Regions from separate parts of the Pseudomonas sp. FW305-E2 genome, predicted to be linked through region 3. Evidence: predicted binding sites of a transcription regulator. Region 3 holds the regulator's gene; each other region holds the start of a gene.
What was found. Region 3 encodes sigma-54, which starts transcription at its own class of promoters, with help from an activator protein. Its sites were predicted from a motif close to ANTGGCATNNANNTTGCTNT; they were not measured.
Positions count from the first base shown of each region.

Region 1: a site for sigma-54 is predicted at 2,289-2,308, ahead of flgB (flagellar basal body rod protein FlgB). Genes of this name have one in related genera too.
Region 2: a site for sigma-54 is predicted at 2,488-2,507, ahead of nirB (nitrite reductase large subunit NirB). Genes of this name have one in related genera too.

Region 1 covers NZ_JBYSYE010000010.1:51,406-57,483, forward strand. The annotation lists gene AC3WLP_RS11290 (chemotaxis protein CheV) at 73-1,002, shown strand; gene cheR (protein-glutamate O-methyltransferase CheR) at 1,055-1,882, shown strand; gene flgB (flagellar basal body rod protein FlgB) at 2,355-2,765, shown strand; gene flgC (flagellar basal body rod protein FlgC) at 2,768-3,211, shown strand; gene flgD (flagellar hook assembly protein FlgD) at 3,227-3,931, shown strand; gene AC3WLP_RS11315 (flagellar hook-basal body complex protein) at 3,963-5,717, shown strand; gene AC3WLP_RS11320 (hypothetical protein) at 5,790-5,978, shown strand.
Region 2 covers NZ_JBYSYE010000007.1:178,164-184,241, reverse strand. The annotation lists gene AC3WLP_RS09515 (bifunctional nitrate reductase/sulfite reductase flavoprotein subunit alpha) at 1-2,352, shown strand, start outside; gene nirB (nitrite reductase large subunit NirB) at 2,632-5,184, shown strand; gene nirD (nitrite reductase small subunit NirD) at 5,184-5,546, shown strand; gene AC3WLP_RS09500 (2-hydroxyacid dehydrogenase) at 5,674-6,078, opposite strand, start outside.
Region 3 covers NZ_JBYSYE010000006.1:25,985-32,062, forward strand. The annotation lists gene AC3WLP_RS07825 (KpsF/GutQ family sugar-phosphate isomerase) at 1-240, shown strand, start outside; gene AC3WLP_RS07830 (KdsC family phosphatase) at 253-777, shown strand; gene lptC (LPS export ABC transporter periplasmic protein LptC) at 786-1,358, shown strand; gene lptA (lipopolysaccharide transport periplasmic protein LptA) at 1,345-1,869, shown strand; gene lptB (LPS export ABC transporter ATP-binding protein) at 1,870-2,595, shown strand; gene AC3WLP_RS07850 (RNA polymerase factor sigma-54) at 2,771-4,264, shown strand; gene hpf (ribosome hibernation-promoting factor, HPF/YfiA family) at 4,344-4,652, shown strand; gene ptsN (PTS IIA-like nitrogen regulatory protein PtsN) at 4,665-5,129, shown strand; gene rapZ (RNase adapter RapZ) at 5,132-5,986, shown strand; gene AC3WLP_RS07870 (HPr family phosphocarrier protein) at 6,005-6,078, shown strand, end outside.

The DNA.
Region 1 (6,078 bases), on a different contig from region 3:
TCAAAAAAGCAAAGCCCGTGCCGACTCGCTACCTGAGTTGCAACGAAAGGCTGAAACGTTAAGGAGTCTGGCATGGCGGGTGTTATGGATTCGGTCAACCAGCGCACGCAGCTGGTGGGGCAGAATCGCCTGGAATTGCTGCTGTTCCGCCTCAATGGCGAACAGCTTTACGGCATCAATGTGTTCAAGGTCAGGGAAGTACTGCAATGCCCTGCGCTGACCCTGCTGCCCAAGGCGCACCCTGTGGTGCGTGGCGTTGCCAATATTCGCGGGGCGACCATCCCGATCCTCGACTTGTCGATGGCCACCGGGTTGCGGCCGCTGCAGGAAGACACACGCAACAGCTTCGTGATCATCACCGAGTACAACACCAAGACCCAAGGTTTCCTGGTGCATTCGGTGGAGCGCATCGTCAACATGAACTGGGAAGAGATCCATCCGCCACCCAAGGGTACCGGCCGTGATCACTACCTCACCGCGGTCACCCGGGTTGACAACCGCATGGTCGAGATCATCGACGTGGAGAAGGTGCTGGCCGAAGTGTCGCCGTCGTCCGAGTCGGTATCGGCCGGTGTGATCGATGCCGAAGTGCAGGACAAGGCGGTGTTGATGCGAGTGCTGACCGTCGACGACTCGTCAGTGGCGCGCAAGCAGGTCAGCCGGTGCCTGCAGACCGTTGGGGTCGAGGTGGTGGCGCTCAATGATGGCCGTCAGGCGCTGAACTACCTGCGCCAGCTGGTGGATGAGGGCAAAAAGCCGGAAGAAGAGTTCCTGATGATGATCTCGGACATTGAAATGCCGGAAATGGACGGATATACGCTAACCGCGGAGATTCGCAGCGATCCGCGCATGCAAAAATTGCACATCTGCCTGCATACTTCGCTTTCCGGGGTGTTCAACCAGGCAATGGTCAAGAAGGTCGGCGCCGATGACTTCCTGGCCAAGTTCAAGCCGGACGACCTGGCCCAACGGGTGGTCGACCGGATCAAGGCAGCGCATTGAAGCAGCCGGGGGCATGCCCCCCGGCACCAGTGATTGAAAAGAGGCGGCAGTAGTGTCTACGGGTAATTTGGATTTCGAACAGTTCCGGGTCTTCCTGGAGAAAGCCTGTGGCATCCTGCTGGGCGAGAATAAGCAGTACCTGGTTTCCAGCCGTCTCAACAAGCTGATGGAACAACAGGGCATCAAGAGCCTGGGTGAGCTGGTGCAGCGCATTCAGGCCCAGCCGCGCGGCGGTTTGCGCGAGCAGGTGGTCGATGCCATGACCACCAACGAGACCCTGTGGTTTCGCGACACCTACCCCTTTGAGGTGTTGAAGAACAAGGTGATCCCCGAGTTCATCCGCAACAACCCCGGCCAGCGCCTGCGCATGTGGTCGGCGGCCTGTTCGTCGGGGCAGGAGCCGTATTCCATCTCGATGGCGATCGACGAGTTCGAGCGCAGCAACCTCGGTCAGTTGAAGATGGGGGCGCAGATCGTCGCCACCGACCTCTCCGGCACCATGCTGACCAACTGCAAGACCGGCGAATACGACAGCCTGGCGATTGCCCGTGGGCTGTCCCAGGAGCGCCTGCAGCGCTACTTCGACCCCAAGGGGCCGGGGCGTTGGGCGGTCAAGCCAGCGATTCGCAGCCGTGTCGAGTTCCGCTCGTTCAACCTGCTCGACAGCTATGCCAGTCTGGGCAAGTTCGACATCGTGTTCTGCCGCAATGTGCTGATCTATTTCTCGGCGCAGGTGAAGAAGGACATCCTGCTGCGCATTCACAGTACCCTCAAGCCAGGTGGCTACCTGTTCCTCGGCGCCTCGGAAGCGCTGAACGGCTTGCCGGACCATTACCAGATGGTGCAGTGCAGCCCGGGGATCATCTACCAGGCCAAGTAAGCACGAAGGCCGGTATCGAGAGGTGCCGGTCTTTTTGTTTGCCTATCCACTGTTCCTGCCGAGCTCCCCGTAGGAGCGGGTTTACCCGCGAAGAGGCCGGCCCTGCTGGTCAATCTCCACCCGCCGTTCACCGTTGCTGCCGCTACCGTATTCGCGGGTAAACCCGCTCCTACGACGGATCGGGGGTGGACATCGGGCGGTGGTTGGGCACAGGCCGCGTGTAGGAGCGGGTTTACCCGCGAAGAGGCCCGCACAGGAAAACACTGACGTCAATTTTTTGTTTTGCCGCTTTTGCCGCCCATCAATTGCCGCTTTTGTCACCTCAGGCGGAAGGCCTTTGCCGCTTTTCTGGCATCAACCTGACAGTACTGCGCCGCAATCCCCCCTAAACACGGGCTTTTCAGTGGTTGGCACAGCCCTTGCTATACCTTGCTCAACGAAATTCCGGTCAACCTCTGAAGGTTTCCCCGACATGAGCATCAGTTTCGACAAGGCGCTTGGTATCCACGAAAAGGCCCTGGGCTTCCGCGCCCAGCGCGCCGAGGTGTTGGCCAACAATATCGCCAACGCCGACACGCCCAATTACAAGGCGCGTGACATGGATTTTTCTTCGGTGCTCGCCGCCGAGACCAGCAAGCAGCAAGGCGGCCGCTTCGCCATGGACCGTACCAACAGCCGGCACATCGAAGCCGAAGGCCTCGCCATCGCGGCTGACGATACCCTCAAGTACCGTACACCGTTGCAGCCCTCGATCGACCAGAACACCGTGGACGCGCAGATCGAGCAATCGAACTACACCGAAAACGCGATTGGCTTCCAGGCCAGCTTCACCTTGCTCAACAGTAAATTCAAAGGGCTGGTTTCCGCCCTGCGGGGAGAATGACCATGTCCCTTTCCAGTGTCTTCAACATTGCCGGTAGCGGCATGAGCGCACAGAACACGCGTCTGAACACCGTGGCGTCCAACATCGCCAACGCCGAGACCGTGTCTTCGAGTATCGACCAGACGTACCGCGCCCGTCACCCGGTGTTCGCCACCACTTTCCAGAATGCACAGGCCGGCAGCAGCCAGTCGCTGTTCGAAGACCAGGGCGAGGCAGGGCAGGGCGTGCAGGTAAAAGGCATCGTCGAAGACCAGAGCACCCTTGAAGCACGCTACGAGCCGAACCACCCTGCGGCGAACAAGGACGGCTACGTCTACTACCCGAACGTCAATGTGGTCGAGGAGATGGCGGACATGATCTCCGCCAGTCGCGCGTTTCAGACCAACGCCGAACTGATGAATACGGCCAAGAGCATGATGCAGAAAGTGCTGACCCTGGGGCAGTGATAAGGAATTCAGACCATGGCAATCGATACTAACGGTGTAAACCTCAATGACGTGCTGTCGGCGTCGGGCGTGGGCACCAGCACCAAAAAGACCACGGACACTGCATCCAAAACCGGCAACGATTCGCTCGGCAAAGATGCCTTTCTGCAGCTGCTGGTCACCCAGATGCAACACCAGAACCCGCTGGACCCGCAGGATAACAGCGAGTTCGTTGCCCAGTTGGCGCAGTTCAGCAGCCTGGAAGGTATTACCTCGCTGAACGATTCGGTCAGCTCCATCACCAGTGCCATGGCCTCGTCCCAGGCGCTTCAGGCGTCGTCGCTGGTAGGGCGCTCGGTGGTGGTTCAGAACGACAAGGCTGTGGTTGATACCGCTGAAAGCTTCAATGCCCAGTTCGTTGTGCCTCAGGCAATCAGTGAAGCGAAGATCACTATCAAGGACAAGGATGGCAACACGGTCAAGACCATCGAGTTGGGTGAGCAGAAAGCCGGTTACGCCGACTTCATCTGGGACGGTACCAACAACAGTGGCGAGAAAGTGGACCCGGGCACTTACACCTTCACCGCTAGCACCACAGTCGATGGCGAGGCGGTGCAAATGAGCACGCTGTTGCCGGCCAAGGTAACCAGCGTCAGCTTCAGTGCCTCAGGAGAAATGGTGCTCAACCTTGCCGGTGTAGGCAAGGTCTCCCTCTCCGACGTGCAAACCATCGGTATCTAAGGCCCGCTAGAGCGGCAAAAGGAGCGAATTCATGTCTTTCAATATCGGCCTTAGCGGTCTGTACGCAGCCAACAAACAACTGGATGTCACCGGCAACAACATCGCCAACGTCAATACCACGGGGTTCAAGGCCTCGCGTGCCGAGTTCGCGGATGTTTACGCGGGCGCCAACCGTCTGGGTGTGGGCAAGAACCAGGTGGGCAATGGTGTGCGGCTGGCAGCCATTTCCCAGCAATTCACCCAGGGTGATGTAAACACCACGGGCAACGCGCTGGACATGGGTATCCAGGGTCAGGGCTTCTTCGTGCTGTCTGACAACGGCTCGAAGGTTTACACGCGGGCGGGTTCTTTCCAGCCCAGCAAGGACAACTTCGTCGAGACCTCCGATGGCCTGCGCCTGCAAGGTTACATGGCGGATGCCACCGGCAAGATCCAGAAAAGCGGCCTGACCGACCTGAAAATCGACACATCGGCATTGCAGCCCAAGCCGACCTCGTTGATCGATCAGGGTATCAACCTGAACTCCTCGGCGGCCTCGATTCCTTTCCAGGTGTATGACAACACCAAGCCGCCAGCCATGGCTGCATTCGACCCTGCGGACCCAAGCACTTATCAGCGCTCTAGCACCAGTACCGTGCTGGATGCTGACGGCGTAGAGCACGAAGTGCAGCAGTACTACCGCAAGACCGATACCAATGAATGGACCATGTACACGCTGGTCGATGGTCGAAACCCGTTCGATCCAGCCAGTACCACCCCGCTGGCCGGCACCATCAACTACAACAGTGATGGCACCATCAGCTCCATGCTGGCCGACACCACGGGTGTGCCAAGTGGGGCGTCGTTCACTGTCAGCAATGGTGCATTTGCCATGACCGGCTGGGTGCCGGCCGCTCAGGATGCGAATGGCGACTGGGTTGCCAGTGGCGCGGCAGGTACTGACCAGGCGCTGGGTGTTACCTCGCCTGCCTTGGTGGCGAACAAGCCGTTCGACCCTTCTGACGATTCGACCTATACCCGCTCGTTCCCGACCAAGGTGTATGACAGCCAGGGCAACGAACACACCATGGAGCAGTTCTACCGTAAGACGGGCACCAACGAGTGGACCATGTACACGCTCGTTGATGGGCGCAACCCGTTCAATCCGGGGAGTACGGAGCCACTGGTGGGCACGATCGCATTCAACAGTGATGGTTCGGTCAACTCGATGACAGCCGACAATACGGGGCATCCGGTGGGCACCTCGTTCACGGTCGTCAACAATACCTTCAGCATGATTGGCTGGGTGCCGGCAGCCGAAGATGCTTCAGGTAACTGGAGTGCCAATGGCGCGGTGGGCGATGCTGCCGGCATGAAAATGTCGATGGCCAGCACCACCTCCTACAACACTGAAACTGCGCGCATGTCCCAGTCTCAGGACGGTTATGCCACGGGCATCCTGTCCAACCTGAGCATCGACGCGACAGGTGTATTGTTCGCCTCCTTCAGCAATGGCCAGTCGCGCGCCATTGGCCAGGTAGCGCTGGCGAGTTTCGCCAACGAGCAGGGGCTGCAGCAAATCGGCAGTACCCGTTGGACCGAGACCTACAACTCTGGCATTCCGGGTATCGATTCGCCGAAAACCGGTACTTTGGGTGCGATCGAGTCCAACTCCCTGGAAGGTTCCAACGTCAACCTGACGCAGGAACTGGTTGATCTGATCAAGGCGCAAAGCTACTACCAGGCGAATGCCAAGACCATTTCGACCGAAAGCACCGTGATGCAGACCATCATTCAGATGACTTGATCGTCATCGTTCGAGTGAGTGCAGGCGAACCCCTTTCTCGTGAAGGGGTTCGTTGTTTTTGCAGGAGGGGTGATGAAAAGGCTGTTTGTCGGAATGCTGCTCGCCTGCTGTCTTGGGCAGGTGCAGGCGGCGCCAGCGCCATACTGGCGATGGGAAAGCCTGGTAGATGGGCGTCTGGTGTGTTCGCAGTGGTCGCCAGGTGAAGGCTGGAGACGCTTTGCCGGGCCCTACAACAATGCGCGTTGCCGTGACCTGCCGTAGGCACAGGTTTGCCTGCAAATGAAACCTTTTTGCCGCCAACGGCAAAACAGCGCCGGATAACCGGCGGCCGTCGCTGCGCGGGCTTTCTCAACTGCCCGTA
Region 2 (6,078 bases), on a different contig from region 3:
CTCCTGCTCGATGCCCGGGGTAGGCGGCCGGCACTGGCCTTTCCCACCGCCAGCGGCAAGGCGCGCTTCTTTGCGCGGCCCTGGTTGCCGGCAGCGGAAGTGCCGGACGATGACTACCCCATGGTGCTTAACACTGGCCGTGTGCAGCACCAATGGCACACGTTGACCAAGACCGGCAAGGTGCCGGCACTGAACAAGCTGGAGCCCGGCCCCTACCTTGAGATTCACCCTGAGGATGCCGCCCGGCTGGGTGTCGCTGAAAAGGACCAGGTGGCCGTTCGCTCGCGCCGGGGGCACGCCGTGTTGCCGGCGCGCATCAGTGACCGGGTCATGCCGGGCAACTGCTTTGCGCCGTTTCACTGGAATGACCTGATCGGCGAGCAATTGGCGATCAATGCCGCGACCTGCGATGCGGTCGACCCGCTGTCGCTGCAGCCTGCCTTCAAACACTGCGCCGTAGCCCTGGAGCGGGTCGCAGGCGAGCGCATCGACGCCCTTGATCTGAACACTGCCACTGTAGAGCCTGTCCGCATGCCGACCGCCACCCTGTCCCGTCTGCTTGGCCTGCACTCCCTGCCGGTTCCGGTGCTGGCCGAAGAAGAGCGTCATTACCTGCAAGGTTTCCTGCTGGGCCTGGAGCAGGCCCGCGCCGAGGGCGTACCCCGCCTGCCGGCCAGTGCGCCGCTGGCTGCCAGCCGTCGTTTGTTTGTCGACGGTTTGCTGGCCGGGTTGTTCGCCCAGCCTGCAACTGCGCCCATCGCGGTACAGGCCGCGCCATGGCATCAGGTGCTGTGGGCCTCGCAGACCGGCAATGGTGAGCAACTGGCCGAACGCTGTGCCGCGCGCCTGCGCGATGCTGGTCTGAACGTGCAACTCAGCTGCCTGGAGGCGGTCAGCCCAAGCCAGCTGCAGGGGGTTGCCAGTGTGGTGTTGATCGCCAGCACCTTTGGCGATGGCGACGCGCCCGACAGCGGCGCGGCATTCTGGCAGGCCTTGCAGGGCGAGGAGGGCGCCCACTGCGCCGGGCTGCCCTATGCCGTACTGGCCTTGGGCGACTCCAGTTACGACCAGTTCTGCGGTTTTGGCCGCAAGCTCGACCAGCGCCTGGCCGAGCTGGGAGGGCAGCGCCTGCTGCAACGGGTGGACTGCGAGCCAGACTTCGACGAAGCCTTTGCCAGTTGGCTCGAAGCGTTATTACCTGTACTGGGCACTGCCGCGGCGCCACCTCCGGCGAGTGAACCTGCACCCGTATCGGCCTTCAGCAAGCAGCAACCCTGGATGGCCACCGTACTGGAAAACCGTCTGCTCAATGGCCCCGGCGCCAGCAAGGAAACCCGCCAGCTGGTCTTCGACCTGAGCGGCAGCGGCTTCAGTTACGCTGCCGGCGATGCCCTGGGCGTATGGCCGCGCAACTGCCCGGCCCTGGTAGAAGAGCTGCTAACGCTGATGCAGCTCGATGGCCAGGCGATGGTCGAGCTTAAAGGTCATTGCGCCATGCCATTGGCCGAAGCCCTGCAAGCACATCTGGAAATTGCCAAGGTCACTGCGCAACAACTGCAGGCATTTGCCAGCAATGCGCCTGACCTGCAGCGGTTGCTGCAGCCTGAATGCAAGGCCGAGCTGCAAGATTGGCTGTGGGGCCGGCAGTTGGTCGATGTGCTGCGCGCCTTCCCCCAGCAGTTGTCGCTGGCCAGCTGGCTGGAACTGCTCAAGCCATTGCAGCCGCGGCTCTATTCGATCAGCTCCAGCCCGCTGGCGCACCCAGGCCAGGTGCATCTGACGGTGTCGACGGTGCGTTATGGCGAACGTAAAGGCGTGTGCTCAAGCTTCCTTGCCGACCGTGCGCAGGTGCAGAAAGTGGCGATCTTCCCGCAGGTGTCGAAGCACTTCCGCTTGCCCGAGGACGACAGCGTGCCGGTGATCATGGTGGGCCCTGGTACTGGCATTGCACCGTTCCGTGCGTTCCTCGAGGAGCGAGAGGCACGGGGGGCAAAAGGTGACAACTGGCTGTTCTTCGGTGAGCAGTACGCAGCGACCGACTTCTATTACCAGGAGCAGTTGCAGGCCTGGCAGGCGGCGGGGCACCTGCGGCTGGACACGGCGTTCTCGCGGGACCAGGCCGAGAAGATCTATGTGCAGCAGCGCATGCTTGAGCAGGGTGCGCTGTTGTGGCAGTGGCTGGAGGCGGGGGCGTATTTCTATGTGTGTGGCGATGCGCAGCGTATGGCCAGGGATGTGGATGCGGCGTTGCGGGTAATCGTCGCCGAGCATGGCCGGATGGATGCGGCGGCGGCGGCGGCTTATGTCGAAGGCTTGAGCAAGGCCAGGCGTTATCGGCGCGATGTGTACTGACGTGCTCCAAGATGGGGTGTTGTGCACCTTGAATGTGCATTGGCTGGGCGGGCCCAGCGCAAGTGTAGGAGCGGGTTTACCCGCGAAGAGGCCGACACAGGCAACCCAGGCAACTCACGCAACCTAGGCAACCCGATTGGCACGCTCCCTGCTTAACCTTGGATACAACAAAGCCCACTGATCAACGGCGATCAACCGGGCCCCCTACCGTGATGAATACAGGCAAAGGCGCCTGGAGCTTCGGCTCCAGGCGCTTTTTTTTTGATCGAGGATCGGCTTATGAAGGCAACAGCGAGCAGCGGGCAACGAGAGCGACTGGTCATCGTCGGCAACGGCATGGTCGGCCACCATTGCGTCGAACAACTGGTCAGTCGCGGCGCCCTGCAGCGCTTCGAGGTGCGGGTATTCGGCGAAGAGCGCCAACGCGCGTATGACCGCGTGCACCTGTCCGAATACTTCGGCGGCAGCTGTGCCGAAACCCTGGCCCTGTGTGAGCACGATTTCTACGACGCCAATGGCGTGCACCTGCACCTGGGTGAGGCCGTGCTGGAGATCGACCGTGAGCGCCGCGAAGTCGTTACTGCCGAAGGTCGCTATGGCTACGACCAACTGGTGCTGGCCACCGGCTCCTATCCCTTCGTACCGCCGATCGAAGGCTCCAGCGGCAATGCCCGCCTGGTCTACCGCACCCTGGACGACCTCGATGGCATTCGTGCTGCTGCAGCCGGTGCCCGCCGAGGGGTGGTGGTCGGCGGTGGCCTGCTTGGCCTGGAAGCGGCCAACGCCCTCAAGTCGCTGGGGCTGGAAGCCCACGTGGTGGAATTCGCCCCACGGCTGATGCCGGTACAGCTGGACGGCGAGGGCGGTGCCGCGTTGAAGGCGCAGATCGAAGCGCTGGGTGTGGGGGTGCACCTGTCGCGCGCCACCCAGTCGGTCAGTGCCGGTGAAACCTACCGCTACCGCATGAACTTCGACGGCGGTGAGCACCTGGAAACCGACCTGATCGTGTTCTCCGCCGGTATCCGCCCGCAGGATGCACTGGGCCGGGGTTGCGGCCTGGACATCGCCGCGCGCGGTGGCGTGGTCATCGATAACCACTGCCGCAGCAGCGACCCACGCATCTTCGCCATCGGCGAGTGCGCCTCGTGGAACGGCAGTGTGTTCGGACTGGTCGCCCCAGGCTACAGCATGGCGCGCAACCTGGCTGGGCTGCTGATGGGCGAGGCGGCGGTGGCGTTCACCGGCGCCGACATGTCGACCAAGCTCAAGCTGCTGGGGGTGGATGTCGGTTCGATCGGCGATGCCCACGGTGCCACGCCGGGCGCGCGCAGCTATCGCTTCATCGATGAAGCCAACAGCGCTTACCGCCGTTTGGTGGTGGATGCCAGCGGCAAGCACGTGCTCGGCGCGGTGCTGGTCGGCGACAACAGCTATTACGACACCCTGTTGCAGTACGCCCAGAACGGCATCGCCCTGCCGGCCGACCCGGCAGCGCTGATCCTGCCGCAAGGCGGTGGTGCGCCGGCGTTGGGCGCCGATGCGCTGCCCGACAGCGCGACCATCTGCTCCTGCCACAACGTCAGCAAGGGGGCGGTGTGCGCCGCGATCGACAGTGGCTGTAGCGACTTGGCTGCGGTCAAGGGCTGCACCAAGGCCGCGACCGGCTGCGGCGGTTGCGCGGCCCTGCTCAAGCAAGTCTTCGAGCACGAACTGACGGCCCGCGGCGTGGCGGTGGACAAGAGCCTGTGCGAGCACTTTGCCTACACCCGGCAGGAGCTGTACGGGTTGGTGCGGGTGGAGGGTATCCGCACCTTCAGTGAACTGCTCGAGCGCCATGGCAAGGGCCATCTGGGGTGTGACATCTGCAAGCCGGCGGTGGGCAACATTCTCGCCTCGTGCTGGAACCAGCCGATCATGGACCCGGCGCTGGTACCGCTGCAGGACACCAACGACACCTTCATGGCCAACATGCAGAAAAACGGCACCTATTCGGTGGTGCCGCGCATTCCCGGTGGTGAAATAACCCCCGACAAGCTTATCGTCATCGGCCAGGTGGCCAAGAAATACGACCTGTACACCAAGATCACCGGTGGCCAGCGCATCGACCTGTTCGGCGCCCAGTTGCACGAGCTGCCGCTGATCTGGGGCGAACTGATCGAGGCCGGTTTCGAAACCGGCCACGCCTACGGCAAGTCGACCCGCACGGTGAAGTCGTGCGTGGGCAGTACCTGGTGCCGTTACGGCGTGCAGGACAGTGTCGCCATGGCCCTGCGCCTGGAAGACCGCTACAAGGGCCTGCGCAGCCCGCACAAGCTCAAGTTCGCGGTATCGGGTTGCACCCGTGAATGCGCCGAGGCGCAGAGCAAGGACATCGGCGTTATCGCCACCGACAAGGGCTGGAACCTGTACGTGTGCGGCAACGGCGGCATGCGCCCGCGGCATGCCGAGCTGTTCGCCACCGACCTGGACGACGAAACCCTGGTACGCCTGATCGACCGCGTGCTGATGTTCTACATCCGCACGGCCGACAAGCTGCAGCGCACCTCGGTGTGGCGTGAAAACCTGGAAGGCGGGCTGGACTACCTGAAGCAGGTAATCATCGACGACAGCCTGGGCCTGGCTAATGAGCTGGAAGCGCAGATGCAGCAGGTGGTCGACCAGTATGAATGCGAGTGGGCCAATGCCCTCAACGACCCGGAGAAGCTCAAGCGCTTCCGCACCTTCGTCAACGACCGACGCGCCGACCCGGACGTGCACTTCGTGCGCGAACGCGAGCAACGCCGGCCTGCTGCACCGCTGCACCTGATCCCAACTGTCGAGGAGGCTGTCTGATGAACCTGGCCAATGCTGCTGTGAACACGCAAGAAAACTGGCAGACGGTGTGCCAGGCACAAGACCTGGTGGCCGACTCCGGCGTCGTGGTTTGGTTCGATGGGGCCCAGGTGGCGTTGTTCTACCTGCCGGGGCAGTCCCAGCCGCTGTATGCAGTGGACAATCGCGACCCACGCTCCGGCGCCAACATCATCGGCCGCGGGCTGGTGGGCAGTGTGCAAGGTGAGTTGGTGGTGGCAGCGCCGCTCTACAAGCAGCACTTCAGCCTGCTGAGTGGGGAGTGCCTGGAGGATGCCGGGCAGAGGTTGCGGGTGTGGCCGGTGCGGTTGAAGGGGGAGGCGGTGGAGCTGGCGGTGGCCTGATACCCCTTTGCTGCCTGTGCCGGCCTCTTCGCGGGCACGCCCGCGCCTACGGAATCTGCACCGCCTTCAAATACGGCGCTGCACCTGTGGGAACGGGCCTTCCCGCGAAGAGGCCAGCACAAGCCGACTAGATAACCAACCCCTGCGGTTTGCGTCCGGCAAATACATCCACCAGGCTGGCCACCACCATCTCGCCCATGCGCGTGCGTGTCTGTACCGTGGCACTGGCGCGATGCGGTTGCAGGACTACATCTTCGCGCTCGAACAACGCCTCGGGCGCTCGCGGTTCATCGGCAAACACATCCAGCGCCGCGCCAGCGATCTCGCCGGCCTGCAACGCCGCGACCAACGCGGGTTCATCCACCAGCTTGCCGCGTGCGATATTGATCAGATACCCCTCGGCGCCCAACGCCCGCAGCACGTCGCGATTGATCAGCGCCTCGCCCTTGTCAGCCGCCGCCGCGAGGATCAGCGCATCGCTGTCCTTGGCCAACTGCAGCAGATCTGCCTCGAACCCGTAGGGCACATCCAG
Region 3 (6,078 bases):
GGGATCTTCACCGACGGTGACCTGCGCCGCAGCCTGGACCGCAATATCGATGTGCACACCACCCTGATCGACCAGGTCATGACCGTTCACGGCAAGACTGCGCGTGCCGACATGCTCGCCGCCGAAGCCCTGAAGATAATGGAAGACCACAAGATCAACGCCCTGGTGGTGGTGGACCGTGAAGACCGCCCGACTGGCGCCCTGAACATGCATGACCTGCTGCGCGCCGGCGTAATGTAAAGGAGCGATGGAATGAACCAGGACCTCATGCAACGCGGCAAAGGCATCAAGCTGGCAGTCTTCGACGTGGACGGCGTGCTCACCGACGGGCGCCTGTACTTCCTCGAGGATGGCAGCGAATTCAAGACGTTCAATACCCTCGACGGCCAGGGCATCAAGATGCTCATGGCCTCGGGCGTGACCACCGCAATTATCAGCGGGCGCAAGACCCCAGTGGTCGAACGCCGGGCCAGTAACCTCGGCATCCCGCACCTCTACCAAGGCCGGGAGGACAAATTGGTGGTGCTTGACGGCCTGCTCGCCGAACTGGGCCTAAGCTATGATCAAGTGGCTTACCTGGGCGACGACCTGCCCGACCTGCCGGTGATTCGCCGGGTGGCTCTGGGCATGGCCGTAGCCAACGCCGCACCGTTCGTACGCCAGCACGCCCACGGCGTGACCCAGGCACGTGGCGGCGAAGGCGCGGCCCGTGAATTCTGCGAATTGATCATGCAGGCCCAGGGCACCCTGGACGCTGCCAACGCCAACTACCTGTAAGGCTGCCCATGCTCAGCAAGAAAGCCCGAAACATTGTGCTGCTGGGGGCGATAGCCGCCCTGTTGGTAGCCATTGGCTACTGGAATGTCAGCCCGGAAAGCTTCCTCGACAAGCCCGTGGCCCAAGTCGACGAAAGCGCCATCGATTACTACGCGATCAACGCCCACAGCGTGCAGTTCTTGCCCGACGGCAAGCTGCAATACGAAATGACCGCCGACAGGATCGAACACCTCAAGACCAGCGAAGTCACCCAGGTGACCACACCGGACCTGCACCTGTACCGCGGCACCGAGTACCCGTGGCATGTGCAGAGCACGCGCGCCGAGGTCAATCCTGACGGTACCGAGGTCGAACTGATCGACAAGGTACGGATTGCCCGCACCGATGAAAAGCAGCGTGAAACCATCATTACCAGCTCACGCATGACCGTGTTCCCGCAGAAGCAATATGCGCAGACCGAGCAAGCCGTTAGAATCGACGGCGCCGGAGGCACAACTACGGGCAAAGGCATGAAAGCGTATTTGAAAGAAGGCAAGATGGACTTGCTCTCTAACGTAAGAGGACAGTATGAGGCTCGTTAAAACCCTCCCCCTTTTGCTCAGCCTGAGCGCAGCACTGGGAAGCGCGAGCGCCCTCGCCCTGCCGAACGACCGTGACCAGCCTATCCGCATCCAGGCCGACAACGCTCACCTGGATGACAAACAAGGCGTGGCCACTTACACCGGCGACGTGATCATCACTCAGGGTTCGATGATGATCAAAGGCAACACCGTGACCATTACCCGCTCCGCCTCTGGCGATATCGACGTAGTGACCTCGGTGGGCAACCTGGCCTACTTCGAGCAGCAGCAGAGCGCAGCCAAGCCGGACAAGATGAAAGGCTGGGGCGTAACCATCCAGTACCAGTCGCAGAAGGACTTGGTCATTCTCACCGACCGCGCCAAGGTCGAGAGCGAAGGCAATACCACCGAAGGCGAAAAGATCGTCTACAACACTCAGACCCAGGTGGCGACCGCCGGCCGTGGTGGCAATGTGACAACACCCCGTCAGCGCATCGACATGGTGATCCAGCCCAAGAAGAAGGCCGAGTAAATGGCAACCCTCAAAGCCCAGCACCTGGCAAAGAGCTACAAGGGGCGGCAGGTAGTACGTGATGTCAGCCTGTCTATCGACAGCGGCCAGATCGTCGGCCTGCTCGGCCCCAACGGCGCCGGCAAGACCACCTGCTTCTACATGATTGTCGGGCTGGTCCAGGCCGAACAGGGCCGCGTACTGATCGACAACCTCGATGTCAGCCACCAGCCCATGCACGGCCGCGCTCGCGCCGGTATCGGCTACCTGCCGCAGGAAGCCTCGATCTTCCGCAAGCTGTCGGTCGCCGACAACATCATGGCCATCCTCGAGACCCGCAAGGACCTCGACCGGGACGGCCGCCGCAAAGAGCTGGAAAGCCTGCTGCAGGAGTTCCACATCAGCCACATCCGGGACAACCTCGGCATGAGCCTGTCCGGTGGTGAACGCCGCCGCGTCGAAATTGCGCGCGCCCTGGCGACCGCACCCAAGTTCATCCTGCTGGACGAACCGTTCGCCGGTGTCGACCCGATTTCGGTCGGCGACATCAAGCAGATCATCCACCACCTCAAGGCCAAAGGTATCGGCGTACTGATTACCGACCACAACGTGCGTGAAACCCTGGATATCTGCGAAACCGCTTATATCGTCAACGATGGCCGATTGATCGCCGAAGGCGACGCTGAAACCATCCTGGCAAACGACTTGGTCAAAGAAGTTTACCTGGGCCACGAGTTCCGCCTCTGACCCGGCACGCGCCTGAAGTACTGGCAAACAGCCCTGAGACTGCGGGTAAAGTTGTTACGGTACTCTAGGCAAACGCTACAATTTAAGGCATAAAACTTGCTTGATCTGGCGCTTCGGCGCCCTCGTGTAGTGGATGGCGCATGCGCGCCGGCGAACAAGGTATTAAGCCCCTGCCATGAAACCATCGCTCGTCCTAAAAATGGGCCAGCAACTGACGATGACACCTCAGTTGCAACAGGCCATCCGCCTGCTCCAGCTCTCTACCCTGGACCTCCAACAGGAAATCCAGGAAGCGCTGGAGTCGAACCCGATGCTCGAACGTCAGGAAGACGGCGAAGACTTCGACAACAGCGACCCGATGGCCGACAACGCCGAGAACAAGCCGGCCGCCGAAGTTCAGGACAACAGTTTCCAGGAAAGCACCGTCAGCGCCGACAACCTGGAAGACGGTGAGTGGAGCGAGCGCATCCCCAACGAGCTCCCGGTCGATACGGCCTGGGAAGACATCTACCAGACCAGCGCCAGCAGCCTGCCGAGCAACGATGATGACGAATGGGACTTCACCACGCGCACATCGGCCGGCGAAAGCCTGCAAAGCCACCTGCTGTGGCAGTTGAACCTGGCGCCGATGTCCGACACCGACCGCTTGATTGCCGTGACCCTGATCGACAGCATCAACGGCCAGGGCTACCTGGAAGACACACTCGAAGAAATTTGCGCAGGGTTCGACCCGGAGCTGGATATCGAGCTGGACGAGGTCGAAGCAGTACTGCACCGCATCCAGCAGTTCGAGCCGGCTGGCGTCGGCGCCCGCAACCTGGGCGAATGCCTGTTGCTGCAACTGCGCCAGCTGCCCGCTACAACGCCGTGGATGACCGAAGCCAAGCGCCTGGTTACCGATTTCATCGACCTGCTCGGCAGCCGTGACTACAGCCAGCTGATGCGGCGGATGAAAATCAAGGAAGACGAGCTGCGCCAGGTCATCGAACTGGTGCAAAGCCTTAACCCGCGCCCTGGTTCGCAGATCGAGTCCAGCGAGCCCGAGTACGTGGTGCCCGACGTCATCGTGCGCAAGGACAGCGACCGTTGGCTGGTAGAACTGAACCAGGAAGCCATCCCACGCCTGCGCGTCAACCCACAATACGCCGGCTTCGTGCGCCGTGCCGACACCAGCGCCGACAACACCTTCATGCGCAACCAGCTGCAGGAAGCGCGCTGGTTCATCAAGAGCCTGCAAAGCCGTAACGAAACCCTGATGAAGGTTGCCACGCAGATCGTCGAGCACCAGCGCGGCTTCCTCGACCACGGCGACGAAGCGATGAAGCCGTTGGTACTGCATGACATTGCCGAAGCCGTAGGCATGCACGAATCGACCATCTCGCGGGTTACCACGCAGAAATACATGCACACCCCGCGTGGCATCTACGAACTGAAATACTTTTTCTCCAGCCATGTCAGCACCTCCGAAGGCGGAGAATGCTCGTCCACGGCGATCCGCGCGATCATCAAGAAACTGGTTGCGGCGGAAAATCAGAAAAAGCCATTGAGTGACAGCAAGATCGCTGGTTTACTGGAGGCACAAGGCATCCAGGTAGCCCGTCGCACCGTCGCCAAGTACCGCGAGTCTCTCGGCATCGCACCGTCGAGCGAACGCAAGCGACTGATGTAGCCCCTGAGATGTGCCACAGCGTTTTCGTGGCAGGTGCAAGACCTGCCTCTTTATGCACGGGCAACAAAGGAGAAGCTGTATGCAAGTCAATATCAGTGGACAGCATGTAGAAGTCACCCAGCCACTGCGCGATTACGTGCTTGAAAAGCTCGCCCGCGTGGAGAGTCACTTCGACAAGATCACCAACGTGCAGGTAATCATGAAAGTCGAGAAGCTTCAGCAGAAGGTCGAGGCGACCCTGCAGATTCCCGGCGGCGAAGTGGTAGCCAACGCCGAACACGAAGACATGTATGCAGCGATCGACGCCTTGGCCGACAAGCTCGACCGCCAACTGAAAAAACACAAGGAAAAACAGCAAAGCCTGCTGCAAGGTGCAGCTGCCCGCTGATCCCCCTCATCCATGATCCGACTTGAAACCATCCTGACCCCCGGCCGTTCCCTCGTGAACGTGCCGGGCGGCAGCAAGAAGCGCGCCCTGGAAAAGGTCGCCACTGTCATCGCCGACCAAGTGCCAGAACTGGAGATGCAGGACGTCTTCGAAAAACTGGTAGCCCGGGAAAAGCTCGGTTCTACCGGTTTCGGCAATGGCATCGCCATCCCACACTGCCGGCTTGAAGGATGCTCCGCGCCAGTCAGCGCCCTGCTGCACCTGGAAGCGCCTATCGATTACGACGCCATCGATGGCGCGCCGGTGGACCTGCTGTTTGTGCTGCTGGTGCCCGAAGCGGCCACCGATGCCCACCTTGAACTTCTGCGTCAGATCGCCAGCATGCTCGATCGCAAGGAGGTCCGTGATCGACTGCGTGCGGCCACCAGCAACGAGGCCCTGTTCCAGGTTGTCCTGGACGTACAGAACGAGCACTGAACATGCGCCTGATCATCGTCAGCGGCCGGTCCGGCTCCGGCAAGAGCACCGCCCTCGATGTCCTGGAAGACAGCGGTTTCTATTGCATCGACAATCTGCCAGCCGGACTATTGCCACAGTTGGCGGAAAATGCACTGATCAACACCGAATTGCTGCAGCCCAAGGTGGCGGTTTCGATCGACGCACGCAACCTGCCCAGCCACCTGATGCGTTTTCCCGAGCTGCTTGAAGAAGCCCGCGCACGGCACATCCAGTGCGACGTGTTGTACCTGGATGCCGATGAAGAGGTCCTTCTCAAGCGTTTCTCGGAAACCCGCAGGCGGCACCCCCTGACCAACGCCAACCGCTCGCTCGCGGAAGCGATCCGCGTGGAAAGCGACTTGTTGGGCCCCATTGCCGACCTGGCCGACCTGAAGATCGACACCACCAACCTGAACCTGTACCAGTTGCGTGACTCGATCAAACTGCGTCTGCTCAACCAACCCGAGCCTGGCACAGCGTTTCTGGTCGAGTCGTTCGGATTCAAACGGGGCATGCCGGTCGACGCCGACCTGGTTTTTGACGTGCGCTGCCTGCCCAACCCCTACTGGAAACCAGAACTGCGTGAGCACTCAGGTCTCGATCAACCCGTGATCGACTACCTGGCCGCACAACCGGATGTCGAAGACATGTACAACGACATCTCCAGCTACCTGCTCAAATGGTTGCCCCGCTTCGCTGCCAGCAACCGCGCCTACGTAACCATTGCCATCGGCTGCACTGGCGGCCATCACCGTTCGGTGTACATCACCGAGCGCCTTGGTCAACAGCTGCAGCAAACCCTGAAAAACGTCCAGGTCCGTCATCGCGACCTCTAGCCCAAGGATCCACCCCAGATGCCCGCCCGCGAAATCACCATCATCAACAAGCTGGGTCTGCATGCCCGGGCGGCAGCCAAGTTCGTCGGTGT